Regions from separate parts of the Paenibacillus sp. FSL H3-0310 genome, predicted to be linked through region 2. Evidence: predicted binding sites of a transcription regulator. Region 2 holds the regulator's gene; the other holds the start of a gene.
What was found. Region 2 encodes CtsR, which represses protease genes until heat stress. Its sites were predicted from a motif close to ATGGTCAATAAAGGTCAAACA; they were not measured.
Positions count from the first base shown of each region.

Region 1 (16,272 bases), on a different contig from region 2:
TTCCGTGACGGAATGCAGCATGCATTTTCTTATTCACGATTTCATCCGTTTCGCCAAAATAAGCACGACGCTCAGAGTGGCCAATGATAACATAGTCCACACCAAGATCACTTAGCATTACACCACTGATCTCGCCTGTGTAAGCACCGTTATCTTCAAAGTGTAGGTTTTGTGCACCAATCTTGATGTTAGTACCTTTTGCAGCTGCTACAAGTGCAGGCAGGTTAGTAAATGGAGCGCAGATTACAGTCTCAACGCCTTCTACTTCTGCTTTGCCTTTAATTTCAGCAATAAAGCTTTCTGCTTCAGGAACTGTTTTGAACATTTTCCAGTTACCTGCAATAATAGGTGTTCTCATGACTTATGTTGCCTCCTTCTTAGGTCTTACTTATCGTTCAGTGCTTCTACGCCAGGAAGCGCCTTGCCTTCCATGAACTCAAGGGATGCACCGCCACCAGTGGAGATATGATCCATTTGATCAGCCAGGTGGAATTTCTCTGCTGCTGCTGCGGAATCTCCGCCACCAATAACAGTGTAACCTTCAGTAGTTGCACAAGCTTTTGCTACTGCAAGTGTACCTTCAGCGAATTTATCGATTTCGAATACGCCCATAGGTCCATTCCAGACAACCAGCTTGGAGTTCTTGATAATATCGGCATAAAGTTCACGAGTCTTAGGTCCGATATCAAGTCCTTCCCAACCTTCTGGGATTTCATTGTAATCAACGATCTTAGTGTTAGCGTCAGCACCAAATTTATCAGCAACAACAACATCAACAGGAAGCATGAAGTTTTTACCAAGTGCTTTTGCTTTTTCGATGAATCCAAGAGCAACGTCAAGTTTGTCGTTGTCTACTAGTGATTTACCGATTTCAAAGCCTTGTGCTTTAGTGAATGTATAAGACAACCCACCGCCGATCAGGACGTTATCAGCCAAAGACAACAAGTTATCAATAACATCAATCTTGTCTTTAACTTTCGAACCACCGATGATCGCAGTGAAAGGACGTTCTGGGTTAGAAAGAGCTTTACCAAGAACAGACAATTCTTTCTCCATCAAAAGACCGGATACAGCTGGTAGGAAATGAGCGATACCTTCTGTCGATGCATGTGCACGGTGAGCCGCACCAAACGCATCATTAACAAACAAATCAGCCAATTCAGCGAATTGTTTAGCCAGTTCAGGATCGTTTTTCTCTTCACCTGGGTAGAAACGAACATTCTCAAGTACAAGTACGTCGCCTTCGCCTAGCTCAGCGATTTTTGCTTTTACAGCTTCGCCAATTGCTTCGTCAGCTTTAGCTACTGGTTTGCCAAGAAGCTCGGACAGACGTTCAGCAGCAGTAGTCAAACGCATGGAATCTACGAATTCGCCTTTAGGACGACCCATATGACTCGCAAGAATGATCTTTGCACCGTTCTCGATCAAATATTTAATGGTTGGAAGTGTTTCGCGAATACGAGTATCATCAGTAATTTTACCGTCTTCTACAGGTACGTTGAAATCCACGCGTACAAATACGCGCTTACCCTTTACTTCTACATCACGGACGCTTTTTTTGTTCATGATTAATTCCTCCACACCCAAAATTGTTTCTAGCAGGAAACAAGAAATACATTTAGAAAGAGCGGAAACAAGGAATTTCTGTTTCCGCTCTATAGATGTTGCTTATATCAAGTCAATTACTTAGCGATTTTAGCGAATTTCTCCAAAGTACGAACCAATTGTGCAGTGTAGGACATTTCATTGTCATACCAAGCAACAGTTTTAACCAGTTGTTTGTCGCCAACAGTCAATACTTTAGTTTGTGTAGCATCGAACAGGGATCCGAAAGTCATACCTTTGATGTCGGAAGATACGATTTCATCTTCAGTGTAACCATAAGTGTCTGGATCGGAAGCTGCTTTCATTGCTGCGTTGATTTCTTCAACAGTAACGCTCTTATCAAGAACAGTTACAAGCTCAGTCAGGGAACCAGTTGCAACTGGAACACGTTGAGCTGCACCATCCAATTTACCTTTAAGTTCTGGAATAACCAGACCGATTGCTTTAGCAGCACCAGTAGTGTTAGGAATGATGTTCTCAGCTGCTGCACGAGCGCGTCTGAAGTCACCTTTAGCATGTGGAGCATCCAAAGTGTTTTGGTCGCCAGTGTAAGCATGAATTGTAGTCATCAAGCCTTCAACGATACCGAACTTGTCGTTCAGTACTTTTGCCATAGGAGCTAGGCAGTTAGTTGTGCAAGATGCGCCGGAAATAACAGTCTCAGTACCATCAAGAATGTCATCGTTAACGTTGTAAACGACAGTTTTCATGTCGCCAGTAGCTGGAGCGGAGATAACTACTTTCTTAGCTCCACCTTTCAAGTGTTTTTCAGCTGCTTCTTTAGTTGTGAAGAAACCTGTGCACTCAAGTACGATATCAACGCCTAGGTCGCCCCATGGCAATTCTTCAGGGTTGCGGTTAGCAAGAACCTTAACTTCTTTACCATTGACTTTGAAGAAGCCATCATGCACTTCAACATCACCTTGGAATTTACCTTGAGTTGTATCATATTTAAGCAAATGAGCAAGCATCTTAGCGTCAGTCAAGTCGTTGATTGCTACCACTTCGATACCTTCTACATTTTGAATACGGCGGAAAGCAAGGCGTCCAATACGTCCAAAACCGTTAATTCCAACTTTTACACTCATTGAATAGTTCCTCCTAGAATTCGTTTTATTTATTCAAAACAGACGGTGAGGTCTGTCATGACAACAATGTTAAGTATGATGCAAGAAGTATGTTATTGCCTGCAATCTAAAAACTACGAAGATAGCTGTAGTTGATTGTCAATTTCCTTGCCTATTTCTACTGCAGCAGCCTCGTCCGTGACGAGAATATTCTCCTGCCCGAAACGCAGCATGGCATGAATGGCTTTGGCCTTGGGTTTGCCTCCTGCAATACCGATGACTTTCTCTGTCCGAATAATATCTTCTAGACGTAGACCCATCGTAAGCATGGTATGGACAACCTGACCCTCTTCATTGAAATAATAGCCAAAAGATTCGGCCACTGCCCCTTCACCCTGGATTTCCGAGACTGTAGCCTCGTCCAGTTTGCGGCGGCGGGTCATTTCAATGGCATCCCCAATCCCATGTACAATAATACGCGAACTACGGATGGTTTGTACAATCTCTCCAATATTAGAGTCAAGTGCAAGCGATTGGTATGCATCCCCGCTAAGCAAATCAGGGACATGCAACAACCGGTAGTTGGCTCCAACCCGCTTTGCCATTGTTGAGGCAATCGTGTTGGCTTGAATCTCCATACTCTCTCCTAATCCTCCACGCGCCGGAACAAACCAAGCGTTCTTATAGGAAAGGGACAACGGCGGTGCCAGTTGATCAGCCATATCGGCAAGCGTCGATCCACCTGTGACGGCAACTGTATCATCTGCGCGAAGTATACTCAGCAGCGCTTTCGCACCCGCTCGGCCAAGCTCTCGTTTGGTGAACGGCGATGACTCACAATCACCCGGTACTACAATAACTTTATCCAGACCATACGTTGCTCGAATTTTCTCTTCCAGCTCATCCAGACCAAATAGGCTCTTAACAACCGGCTCTAGCAAATCAAGCAGTCTACGTCCAGCAGCGCTAATGCGCATGCCAACACTCTCGATCTCAATAAGCCCTTGCGATTTCAGAAGATCCGTCTCGGCACGCAGTACCCGCTCAGTCATATCTAGCGAAGCGGCTAGCGTTCTGCGCCCAATAATATCGGACAGCATGATCTGATGAAGAATCGTGTACCGTCTCTTAAGGGTTTCCATGAGATCAGGCAGAAGCTGCTTTTGGATATCTAATAAATTACGCATACTTTCACTCCTGCAACTTCGTCTTCCTCTATTCCCTTGTTCATGGTCTCAAAACGTCCCGGGTAAACTTTTTAAGTCCCACCCATATTCTAACCAAATATTGCTCGAAGCGCAAGTCTTCCGAGAGTAGAATTCTCAAGCGCTTGTCTTCTTATACATTAATAAGGTCAGAAAAAGATATAGCGCCCGATGCCTGCCCCTAAAGCGCTTGTCCAGTATTAATATTACATTGCAATTGTGTAAAAATTGTATTATAATCATTTTTGTTGCGCCCGTGGTCCAATGGATATGACGTAGGCCTCCGAAGCCTGAGATCCAAGTTCGATTCTTGGCGGGCGCGCCATTAATTTCATTTTTGCACATAATTTAGTAGTGCCTATACTACTACTTAACCAAAGAGCCGCTTGTCGGCTCTTTTTTTTGAATATAAGTTTGACTTTCTTTGACTTTTTGTTTGAATTTGTTTATCATGTGGGTAATACGGCAAGAGTAAAAATGAATACATTTGAAGAACCAATATCAAGGAGGTTTTCCACGTGAGTTATATTCCTATGGTAGTAGAACAGAGCAACCGCGGCGAGCGCGCTTATGACATCTATTCCCGCCTGCTGAAGGACCGCATCATTTTCCTTGGAACGGAGGTTAATGACGTGGTAGCCAATTCTATCATCGCACAAATGCTGTTCTTGGCTGCCGAAGATCCTGACAAGGACATTCACCTTTACGTGAATAGCCCAGGCGGTTCCATTACTGCAGGTATGGCTATTTTTGATACAATGCAGTACATTAAACCAGACGTTTCCACCATCTGTGTGGGTATGGCAGCTTCCATGGGAGCTTTCCTGCTAAACGCTGGCGCCAAAGGCAAACGCTTCGCACTGCCTAACAGCGAGATCATGATCCACCAGCCTCTGGGTGGTGCTCAAGGTCAAGCAACGGACATTGAAATCCGTGCCCGCCGCATCCTCAAATTGCGCGATAAGCTGAACCGTATTCTAGCAGAACGTACGGGTCAACCTCTAGAACGTATTGAGAAGGATACAGATCGCGACTACTTCATGACTGCTGCAGACGCGGCTGAATACGGTATCGTAGATAAAGTAATCGAGAAGACATTGCCTAGCGGTGTGTAAGCTATAAAGTAAAAATATAAAGAGGCTGTGCTCTATCCGTTATGGTTAGAGCACAGCCTCTTTATATTTTATAGAAGACCTAAATCCAATTAAGCCAGCCCGCCATAACCTAGCGCATCCAGCTTCTCGGCAATTACGCGATAACCCCGGCCATTCGGATGCAAATGATCAATGGATAACAGCCCTCTCTCATTTCCTGCGAACTCACTGTAAATCGAAGCAAATCCACATACTCGGCTGCTGTACTGTGCTGCGTATTGATTAAACTGCCTGACCCACTCTGTCGCACCAACCACCTGAGGATAGGGGTTATATAATCCCACAATTCTAATGATAAAAGGTCTACGCGTCCTCGCCTTCAATTGTATAAGGATATTCATAATTGCAGAGAAATTTTGTTTGCATTCCTGAAGCGATCTGCGCAGCTCTGCGGATAAGTTGCCTTGCTGTCTTGCTGCTGATTTGGCCGCGTGAATCAAATCATTACCACCGATAGACACAGTGATGATATCAGCTACTCGAACGGCCTCACGCATCATGGAATTTCCGCGCAGCCGCTGCTCCAGCTCTGAAGTAGTCATTCCGTTCACGCCTAAATTCGTAGAGGCTACAGTAGTCCGCAGTCTCCCTTCTGCCATTCTACGGTACACCGGTACAAAACCGTTACCTGGCAGAGCACCAAATCCAGTCGTCAAGGAATCGCCAATTGCAGTATATTGGTAGCCCATAGCTCTCCCCCGTTCATAAACTAGTTACTCCCTTTAGCATATGAACAAGAGACAACTCTGGTAAGGGGGAGATGTCTTGTGCCGACATTAGCGGAGACGAAGCATTTCCATTTATTTTATGCCAGCAAACGGGCTACTGCCATCCGGTAAAAGCTCTTTGAAACTAAAAGTATACTCAGGGAAGCCTGCAGCATACGCTGTGTACTCATATAATTGGAAGAACAGAACAACCTTGTCGTCCTTCAGATAGAAATATTTCTCCGTATTCAATCCGTTGAATCCTCCCAAATAACTATCCTCTGCCTTCAGTAGCTTGCTCAGCTTTGCATTCAGCTGTTTTTTGTAGTTTGGATTAGCTCCAAACAGGTCGCCCAACAGTAGACGTTTACCATCCTTAAGCGAGAAGGTGAAGGCTTCACGGTTAGTCATTCCATGGGCCCCGCCCGTATCACTATACTGATGCATCACTATGCTGATCACACCATTCTGATTGTAGGTCACTACATAACCTGAATCATAGGTGTATTTGGGCTCTGCTCCATCTCGATCGGAGATATCCTGTTCTGCACCCGCCGCGAATTTCATAACACTTTCCTTCAAAGTATTATTAATAGCTTGTTGCGCACTGGAGTTGCCCAATCCACTGATCTTCGGATAATCAAGCTGAATAAAAGCTTCTGCCCGATCTTTAGCATAAGTTTCCGTGGTTACCGTCAGCGCGTTCTGCGGTCTGTTCACCACATTCAGCCTACTGGCGGCCCGACTCCAATCTACCTTATAACCCATATAATCATTTAACAATCCTGATGGAACATAGAGGCGATTATTAATTAACTTCCCTTCATACTCTCGAATGAAATAGTTGTTCACCCACACAGAAGTACCGTAGCTGGATAACATCAACTTGGCCTTGGTCGATCCTTTTCCAATCATGTACGCATTTTCCTTCTTATCATACACAAGCGGTAATCCCAACACATCTCGCATAAAAGTTATGGGAATCCAGGCCTGTCCTTCCTTCAAAATACCTTCCTGCAACGAATTTATCCCGTTTGCCTTTAAAACGATACGCGAATCAATAGCTTTATTCTCCGTTTTACTAGCTGCTGCATAACCCGTTTCGCTGGGCAGCAGACCTCCACCAAACAATAAACCTGCTGACATCAGACCTATGCCCCATTTGCGTGCTGATTCTTTTGAAATAATATTCATCATCTTATTTTTCCTCTCCTTTCCAATTTATTAAACAGAATCGTAGAGAACTTACACAAAAAAAGAGGCGCCCCCCACTATTACTAGTGGAAGATCACCTCTCCTCTCTGCATTCACCTTGTTCTGATACTATTTCAATTCATACATTACGCTCAGCTGAGTTGTAACTTTAACTACTCCGGGTTGCACGGATGTGCTTGCACCAGCATCTGCTGCAGCCATATTCATTTTTAGATTCTGTTCAAAATAAACCGGAGTGATATCGCCATCATTTTGGCTGACCGTGATCACTTGACCCAAGCTGCGTTTAGCTGCCTTAGCAATAGCCCCTGCTTTAACATCTGCATTCGCCATCGCTTTTTCAATCACCTGAGCTTCAAATGCAGAAGTATCTTCCACAGAAAAACGTGCATTTCCGATATTATTCGCCCCTGCCGCAGATGCAGCGTCCAGCAATTCACCAACCTTGGTCAGATCTCTATAAGACACTAACAGCGTATGATTGGCGTTGTACCCCTTCACTTGCTGTCCTTCTTTTTCGCTGTAACTATAATTGGGTTGCACATAAAACTGCGTGCTTTGAATATCTTTATCTGCAATTTTCCAAGTATTCTTCAGTAAAGTCATAATCTTCTGAATTTTAGCGGCATTGGTCTTCTGCGCTTCTTGCGCAGTTGTGGCCGTAGTATCCACACCGATGGACAAGTATACGATATCCGGCTTGAGGGACAATTCGCCTTTACCTACTACACTAACGACATTTTTCTGCACTTCATCTGCGTAAGCCTTTGCAGGACCTTGGAAAACACCACTCATGCTGATCCCTCCAATTAACAAACTCCCTACGATCATCACTGAACCAATTTTCTTCAATAAACCTTTCATATTTGCCAGCCCCTTTCATTTCTTGTGATTTGTTATTATCCTCTAGACGAGTCATTTTGGTAAATGTTGCACGTTCTCCATCTATTTTTTGGTATTAAAAAAAGCCCCGAAGGGCTTTTGGTCATGCGATAAATAAAGTCTTCCTAGCAGAAACGATGTTGTCTTCCTATTATTGGTTCTCAAGCTCTTCTTTGCTGACCAGACTTGTCAAAGCGTTTACAGCTTGATCGGCATCCGCACCGTCCGCGCTAATGTAAATCTCCGTGCCGGAACTGATAGCGAGGCTCATAATCCCCATAATACTTTTAGCATTTACTTTTTTATCATCTTTTTCCACGAAAATCTCCGACGAAAACTTGTTAGCTTCTTGCACAAACAATGCTGCCGGTCGGGCATGAAGCCCTGTCTTCAACCGAACAACTACCGGGTGCTTTGTCATGAAACGCTTACCCCCTAATTGAGTTCTCCCCAAAAGTTTCACATTAATTTTATATTATTATATCATTATAACGTAAACCACACTAGAAAAAAAGTAATTAGCCGCCTCGAACCTTGTCCGCCAGCTCATCAATCTTACGAAGCCGATGATTTACTCCCGACTTACTGACTGTACCTTTGAGCATTTCACCAACCTCCTTGAGGTTGATATCTGGATGCGCCATTCGAATTTCTGCTACTTCACGCAGTTTATCCGGCAAATTCTCCAGTCCCATTTCTCGCTGCAACAGCTTGATATTTTCAATCTGCCGCACCGCAGCACTTATTGTTTTGTTGAGATTTGCGGTCTCGCAGTTCACGATCCGATTCACGGAATTACGCATATCGCGCATAATTCTTACATCCTCAAATTTGAACAGCGCCTGATGCGCTCCAATCAAACTTAAGAATTCAATAATCTTCTCGCCTTCTTTAATGTAAAGAATGAACCCTTTTTTACGTTCAATACAGCGTGCGTTTAGGTGGAATTCCCCAGCCAGATCCACTAATGCTTTACAATGTTCCTCATACATCGAGGAAATCTCCAAATGGTAGGAGGAGCCTTCCGGATTATTAACCGATCCGCCAGCCAGAAAGGCACCGCGCAAATAAGCACGCTTGCAGCAGTTATTCCCAACAATCTCATCATCAATACCATCGGTAAAAATAAATCCTTCCGACACAATTCTAAGATCCTTTAGGATCTCTTGTACACGGTTTGGGATTCTGACGATATAGACGTTATTTTTCTTCAAACGCATTTTTTTACGCACGAGTAGCTCAATATGGACCTGGTAATATTTCTTAAGTAAAGAATATACCCGCCTTGCAATCGCGGCGTTCTCCGTCGAAATGTCGAGAATAACCTTTTTGCTTGAAAGCTGCACAGATCCATTCATACGGATAAGCGCTGACATTTCCGCCTTCTCGCAGCAGGGTTCACTCTCCACCATCGTCAGCTCTTTTTTGGTAAGGGCCGCAAAAGACAAGGGTCTCACCTCTTTCTTGATAAGTACTTCGTTCTCATCTATAAGTTATACCCTAGGGTTTCTGTTTATCCAATCCTGCACAAGCTGATAAATGTGATGACTAAGCTTATCGGTATCATGTCTCAAATAAGTTCGGAATAAAACCAGTTTATCGGCTATAACCTTGTATCCATTGCCATCCAGCGCTTCTTTATCAAGCTGCACCGGGCGCGCGCCCTTCTCGGCGTACTTCGTCTGGACCTGTTCCGGAATCTCACCGTCATTAACAATAACATAATCGAATAAATCGATCCCGATATGATCATATACAGCTTGAAGATGATCGCTGACGGTATAGTTATCCGTTTCACCCGGCTGAGTCATTACGTTGCAGACGAAAATTTTGATAGCATTCGAAGATACAACCGCTTCTGCCAGTTTCGGAACAAGCAGGTTAGGAAGAATGCTCGTATACAGACTGCCAGGACCCAGCAGGATCGCGTCTGCATTCCGAATCGCCTCAAGCGCTTCGGGCAACGGTTCTACATCTGGCGGCTCCAAGGACACTCGTCTGATGATCCCGCCAGCTTCAGGGATTTTGGACTCCCCCGTGATAATCGTGCCGTCCGACATTTCTGCATGCAGGATTACAGCTTCACCGGCCGCAGGCAATACCCGGCCGCGAACAGCGAATAATCGACTGAGCTCCCGTACAGCTGTAACGAAATCGCCGGATATATCCGTGAGCGCAGCAAGAATCAAGTTGCCGAGACTATGACCAGCTAGTCCCTCACCCGTGTTGAAACGGTATCTCATAATCTCTGCCATGAGCGGCTCAACATCAGCCATAGCTGTCAATACGTTGCGGATGTCCCCAGGAGGAGGCATTTGCAGTTCACTGCGCAAAATACCTGAGCTTCCCCCATCATCGGCAACGGTAACAATAGCAGTAATATCTAATGGCTTCTCTTTTAAACCACGAAGCATAACAGATAACCCCGTGCCACCGCCCATAACGACGATACGTGGACGCTGTCTTTGTTCTTCAGCCACTATGACCCCTTCTCTCTAGTGCCGATCACGCTCGGAATCCCTATGACTAACGGTTACGGATTCCGTCTCGCTAACGCCCAGCATTTTACCCAAATACTCAGATATGGCTACGGAACGGTGTTTACCTCCCGTACAGCCAATGCCAATGATAATCTGGGACTTACCTTCTTTGCGATATTGCGGAATTAGAAAATGAAGCATATCGAGCAGTTTGGTCAGGAACACCTGTGTTTCAGGCCACTTCATTACATAATCGTAGACTTCACTGTCCTGGCCGGTTTTAGGCCGCAGATGGTCCACATAATGTGGGTTAGGCAAGAAGCGGACATCAAAGACAAGATCTGCATCAATAGGGATACCGTACTTAAATCCGAAGGATGTAATATTGACGGAAAGCGTACTTTTTCCTAGATGCGAAAACCGTGAAACGATCTTCTCCTTAAGCTGCACGGGCTTCATACTGCTGGTATCTAAACATAACGTAGCTGAATTTTTCAATTCTTCAAGCATTTTACGTTCTAGCTTGATACCATCAAGCGGCAGCCCCTTAGGTGCTAATGGATGATGACGTCGACTTTCCTTGTAACGCTGAACAAGTACTGAATCTGTAGCATCCAAAAACAAGATCTCACAGCCAATGGTTGACTCATCCTTGATATAGGCAAGAGACTCAGACAAAGCAGTGAAGAATTCTCGACCACGCAGGTCAATTACAAGGGCTACCTTGGCAATCTTACCCTTTGACTGTTCAATTAGCTCTGCGAACTTGGGAATCAGCACCGGTGGTAAATTATCGACACAGAAGAACCCTAGGTCTTCCAGACTCTGTACAGCAATTGTCTTCCCCGCACCTGACATTCCCGTAATAATAATCAGGGTGGCTCCAGCCGTTGGGGTATTGTCCAATTCGGTCATAAAAGCGTCCCCTCCCTAGATTTAGTATATGAATACTTCCCGTCTTTTAAGAACGCAGCAAAAGGCCGGCAGCCCCAACAATACCTGCGTCATTGCCAAGCTCAGCTGGAATAATCGAAACACCAGTTTGAAGTGGAGCCGGTGTCAATTTCGCAAACACACGACGAACCTCATCAAATAGAATATCTCCAGCCTTAGACACACCGCCGCCAACGATAAATACTTCAGGGTTAAGCACAGCCGCAACAGAAGCCATGGATTTACCCAGATAGTACGCTGCACGATTTACTATACGGATAGCTACTTCATCGCCAGCCTTAGCCGCATCAAAGACTTCTTTCGCAGCAATCTTCTCTACCATAGAGAGGGAAGTACGATCGCCACGAGCTACTGCATCATTAGCCATGCGGATAATACCTGTAGCGGAGGAAACGGTTTCCAGACAGCCCATGTTGCCACAGCCGCATTGAATAGCTTCCAGATCCGGCACTACTGTGATATGACCAAGCTCACCAGCTAATCCCGCAAAGCCTTGATAAATCTTTCCATTAATAATAATTCCGCCACCGACACCTGTTCCAAGCGTATAGCAGACACAGTTATCAACGCCACGTCCCGCACCGCTCCAAGCTTCGCCCAGTGCAGCCACATTCGCATCATTGTCTATTTTGACAGGCTTGTTCCAACGATCTTCCAAAATGGAACGGATCGGCACATCTCTAAATCCTATGTTAGGCGCAAGGATGATGATTCCTTCACGAATATTTGTGAACCCGGCTACACCCGCTCCTACACCTGCAAGCTGATCCCAAGAGTACGGGGAATCCTCCACAATTTGGCGTACATACTTCTCGATATTATCGATAACAGTATCGACACCCTCTGCAGTTCCTGTAGGTCCCTCATAAGTATGAAGAAGGGTACCTTCAGCATTACAGATTCCAACCTTAATTGCAGTTCCACCCAAATCCACGCCAACGTAGATATTCTCAGACATGTAACAAGCCACCTTTTTTTATACTAAAATAGTTAATCCTAAGTACCAACTATAATAGAAGCCCTCTCTGTGGTCAAGGAAAGACAACACACCCGGGAATTCCTTATTTTAAGAGTATACTCTATTATATTCTAAAAAGACCCCCTTACGCCTAAGTAAGAGAGTCTTGTACCTATATTATTATCTGGAAAATAACCCAACGCACCGATTTATTCTGATAAAATGCGCTTTTGGCCCTCTAATGCTCGGATTGGAGCGATATTCTGTGTGAACTCTAGCGTGCCCATATATTGGCCTGACTCGTCTCGTACAGCGAAGTAACGGATGTAGATAAACTTATCCTTGATATTGATCCAGAAGTCTTCAGCATCCTTACGGCCTGCCTTAAAGTCTTCCAAAAGCTTCTCTACCACATGAACACTTTGCGGGGGATGACAGTTCTGTACTGTACGGCCGATAACCGCTTTAGTTCGGGCAAAGATACGTTCCTTCCCATGTGAAAAATATCGGACAACATCATTCTCATCAATGAAGGTTAGATCTACAGGAAGATGGTTGAGTACGGTCTCCAGCTGATGCAGTGACAACAACCCTGTCTCAAAACGGATGAACCCGCCTTGCGGCGTAGCTCCTTCTGTTTCTTCCAGCACTGCGCCGTCCGGCTCAGCGGCCCGCTCAGGGATCCACTCCTGCTCCGGTGCGGTTAGGCAGAACCCGATCTCATCGCTCTCCCGGGCGATTTTGACCCATTCATCTTCCGTCAGTTTGTCCAGGGCCATGGGCAATAGAATATTTTCTTCCTTAAAGATCATTTCATTAACTTCCTTGATGATCTCCTCAAGCTGAATGACTATTTCTGCTGCGTTTCCGCTATAAGTGCTGAGCGCTGCTTTTGCCTCTTTAATCATACGGCGGATATTATCATCCACTCCCCACATTACCTTGGTCGGGCCATAAATGCCGTATTTTTCGAGGTATGGGAACAGCAGATTTTCTTTTCGGCTATAGTGTTTATCAAGATCCAGCAGCAAGCTAAGATCCTCCAACAATTTGAAGATCAGTTCCTCACTATCATTCTTTTGAAACTTTGTTGCGTGCAGATCCATGCGGAAGTTAACAAGTTTTTCGATCTCACGGTTCTCCAATTTGAAGGTGTGTACTGGATGGCCTGGCTGCTCCTCGGGCTGGGACGAGCGGTGAATTTGCTCAATAGAGCCTTTAAAAATGGCTGTATGCACCGAACAAAGACGTTGGACCTCGGATACCGGAATTCCTTCTTCGGTCATTAATGAATGCTCCATCGCGGAAATCTCCGCTACGGTAACATCACCCACAGCTTCGGCGAATCGCGCCTTAACCTCTTCTACACTTTTGCCTGCATGCAGCTCTTTAATAATCTCCTTAAGCATAGCCTGGCGACGAGTCTGTTCCGGCACATCAACTTCACGGTTGTTAATCAGTTCGCTCATATTAACACTCCTTTATTAAATAATCCCGAAACCATGACGTTCAAAAGTTTGCTTCACGTGCTCGAGATCCATTTTTTTCAGCTTAATTCCTTTGGATAAGGTCATGAAACGGCCAGCAGTCTGCAGCATGCCAGGCTTGGCAATATCCTTAAAGCCCAGCTCTACCATAATCTCGATGACCTCCGGATGCCGTGATACCATCTCGAATATAGATTCATCCAAACTCAGCACTTTTTCCATCTGACTCTTCTCCTTTATGTGAGAACTATTCTCAATAAAAGATTAGCACAGGCCGTACAGGACCATTGTGATTGCAATCACTAATTCAAAAGAAAGCAATTATCGTTCTTTTTAAGACGGATTATGTATGCTGTGAACCTAAAAAAACTGCCCCCTACGCTTAAAAAGCATAAGAGACAGCCTGATTTGTCATTAATTAATGATTTATTATAGCGTTACTCCTGTTTTGAATATGGAGATCTCACGGAAATTATTCTTTTCATTATTAACCCATTCACCGCTGGCCACCGCAATAATATAGTTTATGAAGCTGCGCAGGACCTCATCTGGAGAACCATCTTCCACCAACACACCTGCATTAAAATCGATCCAATGACGTTTGCCTTCATACAATGGGGTATTGGTAGATACCTTCATCGTTGGCACGAATGTACCAAATGGTGTTCCCCGCCCGGTCGTAAAGATCACCAATTGGCAGCCAGCAGCAGCCAGTGCAGAGGAAGCCACAAGATCATTGCCAGGTGCGTTAAGGAGATTTAAGCCTTTATTAGTGATAAGCTCCCCGTACTTGAGGACATCCATAACTGTAGCGTTCCCCGATTTTTGAGTACAACCCAATGATTTATCCTCAAGCGTAGTAATTCCTCCGGCTTTATTCCCTGGAGAAGGATTTTCATATACCGGCTGTTTATAGTCCATAAAATACTGCTTAAAGTCATTAATGAGATCGACAATTTTGTTGAAAATAGTTTCGTCCGCAGCACGTTCCATTAGAATTTTTTCGGCACCAAACATTTCAGGCACTTCTGTCAGTACAGTGGTCCCGCCTTGAGCAGCCATATAATCAGACAGACGTCCAAGGAGCGGATTCGCAGTAATACCGGATAACCCGTCGGAGCCTCCACATTTCAGACCGATCTTCAGCTCGGAGAGTGATACCTCTTCCCGTTGATCACCTTGTACATTATTGTAGATTTCCTTCAGCAGCTTCACGCCTTCTTCAATCTCATTCCCAACCTCCTGGGAGACAAGGAAACGCACACGATCCTCATCATAGCTGCCCAGCATGTCTTTAAAAATATGCAAATTGTTATTCTCACAGCCCAATCCGAGCACAAGCACGCCGCCCGCATTCGGGTGTTTAACCGCGTTAGCCAGAATCGTACGTGTATTGTCATGATCATCGCCCAGCTGGGAGCAACCGTAGTTATGCTTAAGCACGAGCACGTTATCGAAAGGTGCGATATCTCCAACCTCTGCTTTGAAAATATTGATGATCTGCTCCGCCACTCCATTCACACAACCAACAGTAGGGACGATCCACAGCTCATTGCGGATACCTACAGATCCATCAAAGCGGCGATACCCCTTAAAGGTCAAATTCTCCGCTGCAAAAGGATTCGGCGTCAGCTTCTGCTCAAAGGTATATTCCTCTACCCCTGTTAGGTTTGTCTTAGTGTTATGGGTATGCACCCACTGCCCCGGCGCGATAGACGCTATAGCATGACCAATGGGGTAACCATATTTCAATACGTTTTCACCTTCGTTAATGCTGGACAGTGCAATTTTATGGCCTCTAGCGATATCTTCAGTAATTTTAATCTCTTTTGAACCAATCACAATGGTGTCGCCTGCTTTATAGTCTTTTAGTGCAACAGCGACATTATCAGCCTCATTAATCTGCAATACTTCTTTCATCGTCTTGATCATATCATTGTCACCTCCAGGGTATTAGTTGTGTGCCGGTCTCTTCACGAACGCTTTTAAGGCTTGCTTCATGCCATTTTTCTCAATCGCAACCAGTCCTTCTGTCACCTTGTCAGTAAGTCCAGCCACTTCATTCAGATCACAGCCCCAGCGATTGGTTGCGGCAAGTACTTCGACGGCCAGTGCGCGCAGCCCGGTGTCTGTGCCATCCCATCCTCCCCATAAGGAGGCGAACCATTCCAAAATATCCGCATCATCAGCCAGTTGAATGTTTTCTTCCCCTCTGCGTCCTCTATAGAAGGCAATTAATGCGCTCAATGAGAAGACAAGCTTTTCAGGCAATTGTCCTTTGGCCTCTACATATTGCAGTAAAGAAGGCAGATCTCTTGTCTTAAACTTCGATATAGAATTAAGGGAAATGCTCATCAAGTAATGCTGCACATAAGGGTTCAGGAATCTTTCTAATACCGCGTCTGCAAAAGAATTCAATTCCTCTGCCGGCAGATCCAGCGTTGGAATAATCTCATCATAGATTAAGGACTTCACGTACGCCCCAACCTCTTCGTGCTCAATGGCTTCAGCAACCGTATCAATACCGTACAAATACGCTACTGGTGTCATAGCTGTAT
Region 1 is NZ_JBBODC010000002.1:873,028-889,299, forward strand. Features, by position in the region: gene tpiA (triose-phosphate isomerase) at 1-358, opposite strand, end outside; gene MHH63_RS23220 (phosphoglycerate kinase) at 385-1,566, opposite strand; gene gap (type I glyceraldehyde-3-phosphate dehydrogenase) at 1,683-2,693, opposite strand; gene MHH63_RS23230 (sugar-binding transcriptional regulator) at 2,807-3,859, opposite strand; tRNA gene MHH63_RS23235 (tRNA-Arg) at 4,128-4,202, shown strand; gene clpP (ATP-dependent Clp endopeptidase proteolytic subunit ClpP) at 4,396-4,992, shown strand; gene MHH63_RS23245 (GDSL-type esterase/lipase family protein) at 5,082-5,720, opposite strand; gene MHH63_RS23250 (PdaC/SigV domain-containing protein) at 5,832-6,935, opposite strand; gene MHH63_RS23255 (SIMPL domain-containing protein) at 7,062-7,817, opposite strand; gene MHH63_RS23260 (HPr family phosphocarrier protein) at 7,987-8,256, opposite strand; gene whiA (DNA-binding protein WhiA) at 8,354-9,283, opposite strand; gene MHH63_RS23270 (gluconeogenesis factor YvcK family protein) at 9,329-10,276, opposite strand; gene rapZ (RNase adapter RapZ) at 10,331-11,230, opposite strand; gene MHH63_RS23280 (ROK family glucokinase) at 11,277-12,227, opposite strand; gene MHH63_RS23285 (DUF438 domain-containing protein) at 12,437-13,696, opposite strand; gene MHH63_RS23290 (DUF1858 domain-containing protein) at 13,712-13,936, opposite strand; gene MHH63_RS23295 (UxaA family hydrolase) at 14,144-15,634, opposite strand; gene MHH63_RS23300 (tagaturonate reductase) at 15,668-16,272, opposite strand, start outside.
Region 1: a site for CtsR is predicted at 4,289-4,309, ahead of clpP (ATP-dependent Clp endopeptidase proteolytic subunit ClpP). Genes of this name have one in related genera too.

Region 2 (16,272 bases):
TAATTCATTGGAATTTGCAGAAAACTTACGCACATGTGGATAGATGATTAAAAGGCAAAAAATCACCGGATGGTGTGGATTAAGTACAAATTTATGTAGATCTGTCAACAGAAAACCTAAGTAATACACGGGTTGCTGTGGATATAGTCATATTTATGTGGATAGAGGGATTGATAAGTGGATAATTATTTTAACTTGAATAGAACAAGATTACAAGACTATTTTTAAAACTGCCTAAGGCTGTGGATAACTAAAAAAAGTTCGAAAAATATCCTTATAATTCGCACACAATACACTCTCTTGTTATACTAACCATAAAAGTAAATTCATAAATGATGAGGTGAGTTTTGTGGATATCAGACAGTTGCACTCAGAAGAGTTTGATCTAAGCATGGATTTATCTGAATATGCTTTTCAATACAAGCTGCCTAGTGAGAAAAGGGCGAATGCTAAGGAAAGATTTAAAGCAGAACGCGTATGGGGTGCTTTTGAAGAAGGTACTTTGGAAGCTAAACTTACTCTTCTTCCGTTCGAAGTGTACATACAAGGTAGATTAGTACCTATGGGAGGGCTCGCAGGGGTAGCGACATGGCCAGAGAATCGCAGACAGGGGCATGTGGCAAAGCTCCTGGCGCATACGCTGCAAACGATGAATGAGGCGGGGCAGACATTATCTTTTCTGCATCCGTTCTTGATCCCCTTTTATCGCAAATTTGGTTGGGAAGTTTATTGTGAATATAAGAAATACTCCATTCCTGTTGCCAAGTTTCCCAAGAAGGTTGAAGTTGAGGGCAAGGTAAGACGTGGTGTTAACGATATCGAAGTATTGGACAACTTATACAATCGTTTTGCAGTTAGATATAACGGAACACTTAAGCGTGATTTGGACTGGTGGGAAAACTCTGTTCTGGATGATGAAGGTCAGACTGCGGTATTTTATTCACAGCTTGGGGAACCTGAAGGATACGTACTATATAAGATAGAAAATAGAGAGCTGGTCATTGATGAATTTGTGTTTTTGAACGAACAGGCCCGGCAGGGGCTGTGGACATTTCTTGCGAATCACGATTCGATGGTGACCGGTGCATCGCTAAAACTGGTGCCATCCGATGATATGTTACCCTTTTTGCTGCCTGATCCGCGTATAGAGCAGGAGAATTATCCTTATTTTATGGCGCGTATTGTTAATGCTAAAGCATTCGTGGAGAGTTATTCTTTTAAGCGTCATAACAGTCCGAAGAAACAGGTTATCTATATTGAAGATAAATACGCCCCATGGAATGACGGGTTGTGGGAATGGACTGTCTCCGAAAAGGGAGCAGCAGCTTTCTTGCGTATAGAGGGTGAACGGGATGCAGCTGACTTAAGCTGTGATATTGGTTCACTGACGATTCTAATGTTTGGATATAAACGCCCGGCAGAGCTGGCTCGTTATGGACGTGTGACTGGTAATCCGAGGGCTCTGGAATGGCTCGAAGAAATCATACCGCAAGCTGAAACTGCACTTTTTGATCATTTTTAGAAAATAATTAGGCTCTCCCCTTCGAAAGATGCTGGGAGAGTTCTTTATTTCCGAATACATTCGCTGAAAAAAGTGAAAAATAAGAGAATCCTCTTGGAATTAGCACAGAATATGTTATAATATTAAAAAGTCAAAGAAAGTCAAAGTCAACGCACCTGATGACATACAGTGCGATCCTCTGAATTTGTGAAGTTTTCTTCAGACTTATATGAATGAAGTTCACTAATGAATGTCATTAAGGATGCGGGCCGTAAGCGATATTATGAAGCTTTAAAGAGCACTGGAGGATGAGTGATGCGCAATATCTCTGATATTATTGAACAATATCTGAAGAATATTTTGCATGAAAGTCCCGAAGGTACGGTGGAAATCCAGCGAAATGACCTGGCGGACCAGTTCTCATGCGTACCGTCACAGATCAATTATGTTATTAGTACACGCTTTACACTGGAAAAAGGCTATGTGGTGGAAAGTAAGCGTGGTGGCGGGGGATATATTCGTATTCAACGTTTTGAATTGCCGCCCAACGTGGCACTGCATGCCCATTTAAACCATACTATAGGTGGCGGGATAGATCAGAACGCTGCCGAAGGGTTGATTTATCAACTGGAGGAAGCTGGTTTTCTAAGCAAGCGTGAGGCGTGTCTTATGCGCGCTGCTGTTTCTCGGGATTGCCTAACGGTTAAGATTCCATATCGGGATGAGATTCGGGCCAAGATTATGAAGGCGATGTTAATCTCTTTGTTAGGCAAATAATTGTCAATCATAAGGGAGGGGCTTTCGCTTATGCAATGTCAGGAATGTGGCGTCAAGCCAGCAACACTCCATTTCACCAAGATCGTGAATGGAGAGAAGACAGAATTTCATATCTGCGAGAGCTGTGCGCGGGAGAAGGGTGAACTGATCCCGGGAACTGCTGGAGGATTCTCCATTCACAGCTTGCTGTCCGGTCTGCTTGATCTTGAAGGGGCCGGTAAGGAAAAGACGGCTGCTACGAAGACTACGCAGAGTCTGCAATGTGAGAATTGTGGAATGACGTACTCGCAGTTTAGCAAATTGGGTCGTTTTGGCTGCAGCTCCTGTTATAAATATTTTAACAGTGCACTGGACCCGCTCTTTAAACGGGTGCATGGCAGCACTTCGCATGTAGGCAAGATTCCTAAACGTGCTGGAGCACAAATTGTGTTCAAGCGGCAAATTGATGAATTGAAGCTGGAATTACAGCAAAGTATCGCACAGGAGGAATTCGAAACTGCGGCAGAGCTGCGGGATCAAATTCGCCAACTTGAAAAAGAAATGGCACAAGAGTAAAGTCTTTGATATATAGGGGGGATATGACATGTCAAGTCTCCGATTTACTGAACAAGCGCTTAGTGATTGGATGCGCTCGGGAGGCAGTCACTCCGAGATTGTAATTAGCAGCCGTATGCGTATTGCACGTAATTTAGAGCATCTTCCATTCCCTATGCTTGCTTCCTTAGAGCAATCGGAAGAAGTATTAGAGCTGCTGGCCCCTGTGTTTCATGGGGAAACTGCTGCCGAATTCGGATCTTTTCAACTAATAAAGCTTGCTGAAGTGAATGAACTGGATAAAAAGGTATTGGTCGAGAAACATCTCATCAGTCCTAATCTGGCTAATGATTCACGTGGCGCAGCTGTGATATTAAATGAAGATGAGTCGGTTAGCATCATGATTAACGAAGAAGACCATCTGCGGATCCAATGTCTGTTCCCGGGTCTTCAGGTAAGAGAAGCATGGGAACGTGCGACAGCCATCGATGATATCTTCGAATCGGCTGTGAATTACGCTTTTGATGATAAAAGAGGATACTTGACCAGTTGTCCCACCAATGTGGGTACAGGGCTGCGTGCCTCAGTAATGCTGCATTTGCCAGCACTAGTAATGACCCAACAGATCAATCGCATATTGTCAGCAGTGAACCAAGTGGGATTGACTGTAAGAGGAATTTATGGTGAGGGCAGCGAAGCAGTAGGGAACATCTTTCAAATTTCCAATCAGATTACTCTCGGTCAAACAGAAAGTGAAATCATCGAGAACCTTCACAGTGTAGTCACCCAGATTATAGAGCATGAACGAAATGCCCGTGAAAGGCTGCTTGTAGATTCCGCTTTAAGAATTACAGACCGAGTGAAAAGATCTTATGGGATTTTGTGTTATGCAGCTCTAATGGAGCTTAAAGAATCCGCACAACGGCTGTCTGATGTGAGACTTGGGGTTGACCTTGGCATACTGGAAGGCCCTTCGATTTCCGTGCTTAATGAGCTTAACGTTAAGACACAGCCAGGATTTCTGCAAAAAATGTTCGGTGACGAGATGAACGCCACTGAACGGGATATGTATCGGGCGAAACTGCTCCGAGAAACACTGGGAACACAACATTAATATAGATATTTATTATTCATGGAGGTGCAGGAGATATGATGTTTGGAAGATTTACGGAACGCGCACAAAAAGTGCTAGCGCTAGCGCAGGAAGAAGCTGTTCGTTTAGGACACAACAATATTGGCACAGAACATATTTTGCTAGGACTTATTCGTGAAGGAGACGGCATTGCTGCTAAAGCATTAATCGCTTTGGGTCTGGGTCTTGAGAAAATCCAGGACGAAGTGGAGACACTGATTGGCAGAGGCCAAGAACAACCTACGAACATTGCTTATACTCCTCGCGCCAAAAAAGTAATCGAGTTGTCGATGGACGAAGCCCGCAAGCTGGGACATACGTATGTCGGCACTGAGCATATTCTGCTAGGACTTATTCGTGAAGGAGAAGGTGTCGCGGCTCGTGTGCTTAATAACCTCGGCATCAGCTTGAACAAAGCTCGTCAGCAAGTGCTTCAGCTTCTGGGAAGCAGCGAGGCTGCATCCAGTCATAGCGGAACACCTGCTAATGTCAGCACACCTACTCTAGACGGCCTAGCACGCGATTTGACGGCTTATGCCAAGGATGGCAACCTGGATCCAGTTATCGGTCGTAGCAAGGAAATTGAACGTGTTATTCAGGTACTGAGCCGCCGGACGAAGAACAACCCGGTGTTGATAGGTGAACCTGGGGTTGGTAAAACAGCTATTGCTGAAGGCTTGGCCCAAAAAATCATTAATAATGAAATTCCAGAAACACTGCGCGACAAACGCGTAATGACGCTCGATATGGGCTCTGTAGTGGCTGGTACTAAATATCGCGGTGAGTTTGAAGACCGCCTCAAGAAAATCATGGATGAGATTCGCCAAGCGGGGAATATCGTACTCTTTATCGATGAGCTTCATACGCTGATCGGTGCTGGTGGCGCAGAAGGTGCTATTGATGCTTCCAACATTCTTAAGCCGGCTTTAGCCCGCGGAGAACTTCAGTGCATCGGTGCGACTACGCTGGATGAATATCGTAAATATATTGAAAAAGATGCAGCTTTGGAGCGCCGTTTCCAACCGATTACGGTGGATCAGCCATCTCCAGAAGAAGCGGTACAAATTTTATTTGGACTTCGCGATCGTTATGAAGCACATCACCGTGTGAAAATTACGGATGAAGCTATCGTGGAAGCTGTAAAGCTGTCTGATCGTTACATTCCGGATCGTTTCCTGCCGGATAAAGCCATTGACCTTATCGATGAAGCAGGGTCTAAAGTAAGGCTTCACTCTTACACTATCCCGCCAAATCTGAAGGAACTAGAAATGCGCTTGGATGATATCCGCAAGGAGAAGGATTCTGCTGTTCAGAGCCAAGAGTTTGAGAAAGCGGCTGCCCTGCGTGATACGGAGCAAAAAATCCGTGAAGAGCTTGATACGACTAAGAACCAGTGGAAAGAAAAACAAGGACGCACCGATTCTGAAGTTACACCTGAAGATATCGCACAGGTTGTTGCAAGCTGGACGGGAATCCCTGTAAGCAAGCTGAAGGAAGAAGAGACCGACCGTCTGCTTAACATGGAAGCTCTGCTGCATGAACGAGTGATTGGTCAGGACGAAGCTGTTAAGGCTGTCAGCCGGGCATTGCGCCGGGCGCGTGCGGGTCTTAAAGATCCGAAACGTCCAATGGGCTCCTTTATCTTCCTCGGTCCTACGGGTGTAGGTAAAACTGAGTTGGCACGTGCGCTTGCTGAAGCCATGTTCGGCGATGAGAATGCGGTCATCCGTATTGATATGTCGGAATACATGGAGAAGCACTCCACGTCCCGTTTAGTTGGTGCCCCTCCTGGATATGTCGGCTATGAAGAAGGCGGCCAATTAACAGAGAAGGTACGTCGTAAACCATACTCTGTAGTACTGCTTGATGAAATTGAAAAAGCACATCCGGAAGTATTCAACATTTTACTGCAAGTGCTTGAAGATGGTCGCCTTACCGACTCCAAAGGCCGGGTAGTTGACTTCCGCAATACACTTATCATTCTGACCTCTAACGTAGGCGCACAGGCAATCAAGAAGAATTCAACGCTTGGATTCACGGCTGTGCAAGATGCAGGAGCAGAATACGGCAATATGAAGGGCAAGGTTATGGAAGAGCTCAAGAAGAGCTTCCGTCCAGAGTTCTTGAACCGGATCGACGAAATCATCGTCTTCCACTCACTCGATGAGAAACATATCGCTGAGATCGTTACGTTGATGTCTGATGAGCTGCGCAAGCGCCTGCGTGAATATGATGTTGATTTCGTACTCACGGATGCAGCGAAGGCCTTCTTGGCTAAAGAAGGTTATGACCCAGCCTTTGGTGCACGTCCATTGCGCCGGGCAATTCAGAAGCATATTGAGGACCGTCTTTCTGAGGAATTGTTGAGAGGAAATATCCAAAAGGGTGATTCCCTCAATATTGATGAGGTCGGCGGAGAACTTGTGGTGACTAAAGTGGACGCTCCAGTAGCGCCAGCGCTTGAAAAAGAAGTAGAATCCGAATAAAATAAACAAGGCTTTCGCTCCTTATTTATAGAGGAGCGGAAGCTTTTTTTATTGGAAATAGATCAATTTAAAATATACATTTAATGCAAATACCGAATGACCTTTCGTTAAAGGGGTAGAAATGGTAAACTTTCATTAGAAGAAAATGATCCGAATTGTAAACAGTTCGGACCGTAAGGAGAACAAATGGCTAAAGCAAAAACAAAATTTTTTTGCACCGACTGTGGATACGAATCGCCAAAATGGTTCGGGAAATGCCCAGGGTGCCAGGCTTGGAACTCCATGGTGGAGGAAACGGAAAGCGTAGTCAAAACACAGGGAATGAATGCCCCTATTTTTCATAGTAAAGAAAAGGCACAGTCGATCATAAGTATAGAAAGTGACAAGGAACCGCGCATACTGACAGGTATAGGTGAGCTTAACCGTGTTCTCGGTGGGGGGATCGTACCAGGATCGCTGGTACTAGTAGGGGGAGACCCAGGAATCGGTAAATCTACGCTCTTATTACAGACCTCGCACGCCCTTACAACACAGGGATTGCGAGTACTGTATATCTCGGGCGAAGAATCGGTAAGGCAAACTAAACTGCGCGCGGATCGCCTCGATGCGTTGTCAACGGAGCTTTATGTACTTTGTGAGACAAATATGGAAAGCATAGAAGAAGCGATCGAACAAATCCAGCCACAATTTCTTGTCATCGATTCTATTCAGACCGTATTTATGCCAGAAGTAACGAGTGCGCCAGGCAGCGTGACCCAGGTTCGGGAGTGTACGACAAGATTTATGCGTATCGCTAAGATTCGTGGAATTGCAACAGTTCTCGTTGGTCATGTTACCAAGGAAGGGGCTATTGCTGGACCACGGATGCTTGAACATATGGTGGACTGCGTGCTGTATTTTGAGGGTGAGCGGCATCATACGTATAGACTTTTGCGGGCTGTAAAAAACCGCTTTGGCTCTACGAATGAAATCGGCATTTTCGAAATGGGTGAAGCGGGGCTTACCGAAGTAGAGAATCCATCGGAGCTCTTTTTATCGGAACGTCCGCTTGGCGTGGCTGGTTCTACTGTGGTGGCTAGTATGGAGGGAACTAGACCTGTGCTTGTAGAACTTCAGGCACTTGTTGCTGCCACCCACTTCCCTTCCCCACGGCGAATGTGCACAGGCATGGATCACCAGCGGATGGCACTTATTATCGCTGTACTCGAGAAACGGATGGGCATGTTCCTGCAGAATCAGGATGCATACCTTAATGTTGCCGGGGGAGTAAAGCTGGATGAACCGGCGATTGATCTAGCTGTAGCAATTAGTATCGCCTCCAGTTTTCGTGATATTTCAACAAAACCTTACGACGTTTTCTTCGGAGAAGTAGGACTTACCGGTGAGGTAAGAGGCGTTTCGCGCGCGGAAATGCGCGTTAAGGAGGCCGCAAAACTTGGCTTCCGGCGGGTGATTATGCCTGAAAAGAGCATGAAGGGATGGAAGCACCCGCAAGATATCCAGATTATTGGCGTCAGTACCGTAGCAGATGCACTATCGGTCGCGTTAGATTAGGGGGCACAGGGATATGAAAGAATATAACCAATTAGAGAATATGAATGATCTGCTCAGACTGGCGGCACCGGGTACACCTTTTCGGGAAGGTTTGGAGAATGTGCTGCGCGCTAAGACAGGGGCACTTATTGTCGTAGGGTACAGTCCTGAGGTGATGGATGTAGTGGATGGCGGATTCTCCATTAACTGCGATTTTTCGCCCAATTATTTATATGAGCTAGCTAAAATGGACGGAGCTATTATTCTAAGTGAGGATTTAAAGCGTATATTGTATGCTAATACACAACTTATACCGGATTCCTCTATCTCATCCATCGAGACGGGGATCCGTCACCGGACCGCGGAGCGGGTAGCGAAGCAAACGGGTAAGCTGGTGGTTTCCATTTCACAACGCCGCAATATCATCACGCTTTATCAAGGCTCGATACGTTATGCACTCAAAGAGATCGGGGCTATTTTGGCAAAGGCTAACCAAGCGATTCAGACACTCGAGAAGTATAAAGCAGTGCTCACGCAAGGACTGACGAATTTGTCAGCTTCAGAATATGAGGGCATTGTTACCGTTGCTGAAGTAGTGGGCGTTATCCAGCGTGTAGAGATGGTTTTGCGCATAAAAATGGAGATCAAACGCTATATCAACGAATTGGGCAACGAAGGACGCCTGATCAGCATGCAGATGGAAGAACTGGTTGGAAATACAGAGGAAGAAGCATGGCTTCTATACAGAGACTATGCTAAGGAAGAGCAGGAAGATAAAATCCGTGAAATTATCGCTGGTCTCAAACGGATAAGCGATGATGATCTGATGGATGACAACCATATTGCCCGTATATTGGGTTATTCTTCTACGGCAATTACCTCTGAAGAAGTGGTGACTCCACGTGGTTATCGCCTGCTTAACAAAATTCCGCGGCTTCCGAATGTGATCATTCACAATCTGGTGGAGCGGTTTGAAATGCTGCCTAATTTGATGTCCGCAAGCATAGCTGAATTGGATGAAGTGGACGGAATTGGGGAGGTGCGGGCCCGTAATATTCAGGATGGGCTCAAACGTTTACAGAAGCAAGTTCTTATTGACAGGCAAATGTAAATAACATACAATCACGTAATATTGGGGACGTTAAAGGCCAAAGTTAGAAAATTGAGGTGAAGAAATGATACAAAAATCAATTCCGAGTCTTTTTACGATAGGTAATTTGATGCTCGGAATGTTTGGTATCATGATGGCGTTTGACGGTAAGATTAGCATGGCCGCTATCATGGTTATTATTGCTATGCTGTTAGACGGCTTAGATGGTCGAGTAGCTCGCGCTCTAAAATGCGAAAGCGAATTTGGCAAGGAGTTGGACTCCTTATCTGATGTCGTTTCTTTCGGAGTCGCACCGGCCGTTATTTTGTACGTCTCAAGCCTGCAGGATTTGAACTCTGCATTAGGCTGGACAGTAACTGCGATTTTTCCGGTGTTTGGTGCTTTGCGCTTAGCCCGTTTTAATGTTCGTCCGGGGGTTCCGGGTTATTTTATCGGTTTGCCAATTCCTGCTGCAGGTGGTGTACTGGCCACATTAGCTCTTTTTAATAAAGATGTTTCGGCTCCGTTTATGATCGTTGCTACACTGCTCTTATCCTATTTGATGGTCAGCACTGTTAAATATCCTAACTTCAAAAAGATTGGATTGCCGAAAAAAGCGGTGGTTGGAGCGCCAGTGGTTATTGTTGTTGCAGTGGCTGTAGCTGTAGTGTTCCCAGAGCAAATCGCTAAGCTGATCTTTGTCTTACTTGGAATTTACGCATTATACGGCTTTAAGCAAAATATTGATCGGTTGACAGCCAGACGCCGTCATCGTCGTCGTAGCCGTTCAGAGGATAAAGTGTATCACTCCAAGAACGGTTAATCGGTCCATAAGGTAAGGTAACTGAATAAATTATGACCAAAGGTTTTGTCTTCCCTGGGGGATGGCAAAGCCTTTTTGCATTTCCAGCGCTACCCCAAGTTTATCGTCTTGAAAATTGGAACATACTGGTGAGGAATAGATCCATTTAGGATGAATAAAAAGGAGGTGCGTTAGGTTATGTGGAAAAAAGTGATTTTGTCTTTTGCCTTAATATGTGGTGCTTGGTCAGGTTTTTCGCTATACCATGCGCTCGAAAGAGGATTCCCCAAGGGGATGGAAAAGCTGGGTGAAAGCTTACCTGTAGAAGGAAGCATTTTATTTACGGTGCTGGGTGCCATTATTTTTTTGTTTGCGGGGTCTTTATGCGCGGAATGGGGAGGTTCAAAACTGCGGGAGGCGGTTCACTACTGTTCGCGTATTCCAATGAATGAATTAGCTGCAAGTGCAGCTGGGCTTACAGGGGGGCTTCTGTTATCTCTCCTGTTATACCCTGCAATGATCTGGCTTGGGAAAGCTGGGCAGCTGCTGCAAGTGCCAGCTACGTTAGCTTTTGGATATCTGGGGCTGCGGATCGGTTTGGAGAAAAAAGAGGAGCTAGCTGCACTGTGGACATCTGGACGCTGGGGTCAAGCGGCTGAGCCGGAAGGGCGCGGGCTTGAGGAACATAAAATCCTCGACACAAGTGTTATTATCGATGGAAGAATCGCTGACATTTGTAAGACGGGATTTATTGAGGGAACCATTGTCATACCTGAATTCGTGCTTGAAGAGCTCCAGCATATTGCTGATTCTTCGGATCTGTTGAAGCGGAACCGGGGACGGCGTGGGCTTGATATTCTCAATAAAATTCAAAAAGAGCTTGATGTGAAGGTATTGATCTATGAGGGAGATTTTGAAGAAATCTCTGAGGTTGACAGTAAGTTAGTGAAGTTAGCGAAGGTATTGCAAGGTAAAGTAGTCACTAATGATTTCAACTTAAATAAGGTTTGCGAATTGCAGGGTGTTTCCGTTCTGAATATTAACGATCTGGCGAATGCTGTGAAGCCTGTAGTGCTGCCTGGTGAGGAAATCGTAGTTCAGGTCATTAAGGATGGCAAAGAACATGGGCAAGGGGTAGCCTACTTAGACGATGGAACGATGATTGTTGTAGAAGGCGGACGTGAATATATCGGGACTACGATGGAGGTTCTGGTCACTAGCGTGCTGCAAACTTCGGCTGGCCGAATGATATTTGCTAAGCCAAAACTTTTGGAAAAAGCGCAATAAGTGAAGATAAAGTGTATGGGGACTGTCCTATGGGTTGGAAATGCCCGCCAAACACGTTATGATGGGATTATACGTGAAAGACAGGAGCCAGATTAATGTCAAACAGTGTGGGCGTCGTCATTGTGGCGGCAGGCAGAGGAACGCGAATGGGAACTGCGGAGAGCAAGCAATATTTGTTACTGCAGGGGAAGCCGATTATCGTTCATACGCTGGAGGTATTCCAGCAGCACGAATTGATCTCTGAAATCGTGCTCGTAACCGGTGAAGAGGATATTGAACGCTGCCGGGAATGGATACAGCTCTATAAGCTGGACAAGGTTAAGGCTATAGTAACTGGTGGATCTGAGCGTCAGCATTCCGTACATAAAGGGTTGTTGAAACTTACGACACAGTGGGTAATGGTACATGATGGTGTTCGTCCGTTTGTACAGCCAAATGAAATTGAGGCTTGCTACGAACGAGCGAAGCAGATGGGTGCTTCGGTTCTTGCTGTACCCGTCAAGGATACGATCAAACAGGTGGATAATGAAGGACAAGTACTGTCTACGCCGGATCGGCGAAGTCTGTGGGCGATTCAAACCCCGCAGACTTTTCGTCTTTCTGATTTGCTGGAGGCTTATGCAGCGGCGGAGCGGGATGGCTTTCTGGGCACCGATGACTCCAGCTTGGCGGAGCGTGCGGGGATTCCGGTTTCTGTGGTAGAGGGAAGCTACAGAAATATTAAGATTACGACACCTGATGATTTGGATTATGCAGAATTCACAGAAAGAAACAGGGGAGAGGGACAATCATGATCGCTGTAGGACAAGGATTTGATGTGCATCAGCTGGTAGAGGGCAGGCCTTGTATTATTGGGGGAGTTACGATTCCTTACGAAAAAGGATTGCTTGGGCATTCCGATGCAGATGTGCTGCTGCATGCAGTTAGTGACGCGATTCTAGGCGCACTTGGACTTGGTGATATTGGCAGACATTTTCCGGATACAGATCCAGCCTTTAAGGACGCAGATAGCTTGAAGTTATTAGAAGAGGTATGGGCACTTGCTCGTGAGCGAGGATATAAGCTGGGAAATATCGATTCAACGATTATCGCCCAAAAGCCTAAGATGGCTCCGTACATTCCACAAATGACCGAGATTATCGCACGTGCGCTTAATGCCGACCCGTCCAAGGTGAATGTTAAAGCTACTACAACTGAGCAGCTTGGTTTTGCCGGACGCGGCGAAGGAATTGCCGCACAATCTATTGTCTGTCTACTCCAAGATGTGATATCATCTTGAGATGGTCTAAGTAGTAAATTAAGTTCAACCATATGAAGCGGAGGGAATACAATGACGGATGAAGTCCGGGTGCGTTACGCACCGAGCCCTACGGGACATTTACATATAGGTAACGCCAGAACGGCGCTGTTTAACTATCTGTTCGCCCGTAATAAAGGCGGTAAATTCATTATCAGAATTGAAGATACAGACGTAAAGCGCAATGTCGCTGGTGGTGAAGAGAGCCAGCTTAAGTATTTGAAATGGCTGGGTATGGATTGGGATGAGAGCGTTGATGTTGGCGGAGAGTACGGACCTTACCGTCAGACAGAACGTCTTGACTTATATCGTGTACATTGGCAGGATTTGCTGGACAGAGGTTTGGCTTACCGCTGCTATTGCACAGAGGAAGAGCTGGAAGCGGAACGTGAAGAACAGACTGCTCGCGGAGAAACGCCTCGTTATTCTGGCAAACACCGTGATCTGACTGAAGAGCAACGTTTAGCTTTTGAAGCTGAGGGACGAGTGGCTAGCATTCGCTTCCGTGTGCCAGAAGATCGTACGTATGCGTTTGATGATCTCGTAAAAGGCAGTATTTCTTTTGACACAAAAGAAATGGGTGACTTTGTTATTGTGAAGAAGGACGGAATTCCGACCTATAACTTCGCGGTAGCTGTTGACGATCATCTGATGGCTATTACTCACGTATTGCGTGGAGAAGACCATATTTCCAACACACCCCGCCAGCTTATGATCTATGAAGCGCTTGGCTGGGAGCCACCTTTATTTGGTCACATGACGCTTATTGTTGGCGACAACCACAAGAAGCTCAGCAAACGGGATGAATCCGTTATTCAGTTTATCGAGCAATATGATGAATTGGGTTACTTGCCTGAGGCTCTGGTTAACTTCATTTCTCTGCTTGGCTGGTCTCCAGAGGGAGAAGAAGAGATCTTCAGTAAAGAAGAACTTATTTCTATTTTTGATGCGGACCGTTTGTCCAAAAGCCCGGCTGTATTCGATAAAAACAAGCTGGCGCATCTGAATAATCATTATATTAAGCATGCTGATCCTAAACGGATCTCTGCGCTAGCTATTCCACATCTGCAAAAAGCGGGTAAAATACCTGCTGAGCTGAACGAAGAGCAACAAGCATGGGCGGAAAGCCTTGTCGCGTTGTATCAAGAGCAGATGACTGCAGCTTCTGACATCGTGGCGCTATCGGAACTGTTCTTCCGCAGTCACCTAGAATTAGAAACGGAAGCAGCACAGGTTCTGGCTGAAAGCCAAGTTCCTGAGGTATTGTCTGCTTTTCTGGCTAAGGTTGAAGCCTGTCAGGATTTCAGTGCAAGCAACATGGCTGTTCTGATTAAGGAAGTACAGAAAGAAACAGGTCATAAGGGCAAAGCACTCTTTATGCCAATTCGTGTGGCTCTGACCGGACAAACGCACGGACGTGATCTTAATATAACCATTGCTTTGCTCGGCAAAAACCGGGTCATAGAACGTTTGAAATCACAAATTAAGGGCGCTTAAGGTCGTATTTCATACGACTAAACCCCCTTGTCAGTATCTTGTCTTTTGCGCTAAGATAGAATTATATGATAATAGCTGTGATCAGGAAAAGTACGTCCATTGAAGACAATTGCCAGAGAGAATAACCGAGAAAGGGACACCCTTTCGGGCTGGGAGTTATTCATTTGTCCGGGGCAGAACATGCGCCTGTGAGCTGCACGGTTGAATGACCTTTTTAAGGCTCATTAGATCGCGCCGGGAACGTCGCCGTTAATGATGCCAAGTGGAACGAAGAAATTCTGCCGTTTGTTACAATAGCGGCTCATTTGATTCGTTCAAGCAGAGTGGAACCGCGGTTAAACGTCTCTGCAGCATTATGCTGCAGGGGCGTTTTTTGTCTAAATATAAGCAAAAATAATTTTCATACAATACTCTTTGTCTTATATTTCTACGAGATAACAAACCAAGCGAACACTCACCGCATATGTATGATAAGGATGATGGGCCTGGAGACAATACCTTTCTTGTGTACCTGTAAACAGGAGATAAGGAAGTTAAGAAGAGAGGAACCGTGATGTTTAAGCATATTAAGTCGGACATTCGGGCGGTATTTGATAACGATCCTGCTGCCCGCAGCTGGTTCGAGGTTGTCTTCACATATGCCGGCTTGCACGCCATTTGGGGTCACCGGATCGCCCACTCTTTTTTCAAACGCCGCTGGTATACAATGGCTCGTATGGTTTCGCAGTTTAGCAGATTTATGACTGGTGTTGAGATCCATCCTGGAGCTGTCATCGGAAATAGGCTGTTTATCGACCATGGTATGGGGATTGTTATTGGAGAAACCTGCGAAATCGGTGATGATGTTATAATCTATCAAGGGGTTACGCTTGGAGGAACAGGAAAAGAAAAAGGTAAGCGACATCCCACGGTCGGCAACAATGTAGTTATTGGTTCCGGTGCGAAGGTTTTAGGATCTTTTCGTATTGGTGACAATTCAAATATAGGTTCGAATGCAGTTGTGTTGCGTGAAGTGCCTAACAACAGTACAGTAGTAGGGAATCCAGGTCGTGTGGTAAAACGTAATGGAGAACGGGTATCCGATCGGCTCGATCATACGAAGATGCCTGACCCGCTTGTCGATTCACTGCGGTTTTTGCAGAAAGAAATCGAAGAAATTAGGGAAAAGCTTGGCGCAGAAGATAAACAAAAAACCGCACAGCGGATAGCAGAAGCTCAGCAGTATATTGGTGACTACGAAATTTAAGCATCCCGGTATGAAGGAATCCGGAAGAACAGAAAGGGCTGGAATAAGGATGGCTTTACAAATATATAACACAATGACACGCAGCAAGGAGCAGTTTGTGCCCCAGGAGCCGGGCAAAGTTAAGATGTATGTGTGTGGTCCAACCGTTTATGGATATATGCATATCGGAAATGCTAGACCTATAATTGTTTTTGATATGGTCCGGAATTACTTGGAGCAGTTAGGTAATGAGGTGCGGTATGTTACGAATTTCACGGATGTCGATGATAAACTGATTCGCAAAGCCGAAGAAATGAACACTACTGTAGCAGAGGTAGCGGAAACTTTCATTGCTGCTTACCGTGAGGATCTGGAAGGGCTTGGTGTTAAACCGGCAACCTTGAATCCCCGTGTAACGGAAAGCATGGAGCTGATCATTGGATTTATTAAAGAGCTTGAGGAAAAAGGATACGCATACGAAAGCGGCGGCGATGTATATTACCGCACTTCAAAATTTGAAGACTACGGTAAATTATCTCGTCAGAATCTGGATGAGCTGCAGTTTGGTATCCGTGTTGAGGTGGACTCACGTAAGGAAAAACCGGAGGATTTTGTGCTTTGGAAAGCAGCCAAACCTGGTGAAGTGCACTGGAGTAGCCCTTGGGGAGACGGACGTCCCGGCTGGCATATTGAATGCTCGGCTATGGCGCGCGAGTTCTTGGGAGATACGATTGATATCCATGGTGGTGGACAAGATTTGCAGTTCCCGCATCATGAATGTGAATGCGCTCAGACCGAAGCTCTGACTGGTAAACCACTCTCTAATTACTGGATGCATAATGGATTCATCAACATCGGAGACGAGAAAATGTCGAAATCGCTCGGTAATGGCTGGCTTGTAAAAGACATCCGTGAGCGTTTTAAAGCAGGAGCTATCCGCTATTTCATGCTATCGACCCATTACCGTAACCCGCTGAATTTCTCAGAGGAATCTATGACTTCCGCCGAAAAGAGCGTTGAACGGATCACGCTTGCAGAGAGTAACGTTAAACATCGGCTTGAACTCGCTGCTGATGGTGCTCAAGGTGAGGTCAACTCAGAGATTAATGAT
Region 2 is NZ_JBBODC010000001.1:268-16,539, forward strand. Features, by position in the region: gene MHH63_RS00010 (GNAT family N-acetyltransferase) at 350-1,522, shown strand; gene MHH63_RS00015 (CtsR family transcriptional regulator) at 1,817-2,278, shown strand; gene MHH63_RS00020 (UvrB/UvrC motif-containing protein) at 2,309-2,833, shown strand; gene MHH63_RS00025 (protein arginine kinase) at 2,862-3,926, shown strand; gene clpC (ATP-dependent protease ATP-binding subunit ClpC) at 3,962-6,430, shown strand; gene radA (DNA repair protein RadA) at 6,617-7,984, shown strand; gene disA (DNA integrity scanning diadenylate cyclase DisA) at 7,998-9,074, shown strand; gene pssA (CDP-diacylglycerol--serine O-phosphatidyltransferase) at 9,139-9,876, shown strand; gene MHH63_RS00050 (PIN/TRAM domain-containing protein) at 10,054-11,142, shown strand; gene ispD (2-C-methyl-D-erythritol 4-phosphate cytidylyltransferase) at 11,238-11,936, shown strand; gene ispF (2-C-methyl-D-erythritol 2,4-cyclodiphosphate synthase) at 11,933-12,421, shown strand; gene gltX (glutamate--tRNA ligase) at 12,473-13,936, shown strand; gene cysE (serine O-acetyltransferase) at 14,490-15,182, shown strand; gene cysS (cysteine--tRNA ligase) at 15,232-16,272, shown strand, end outside.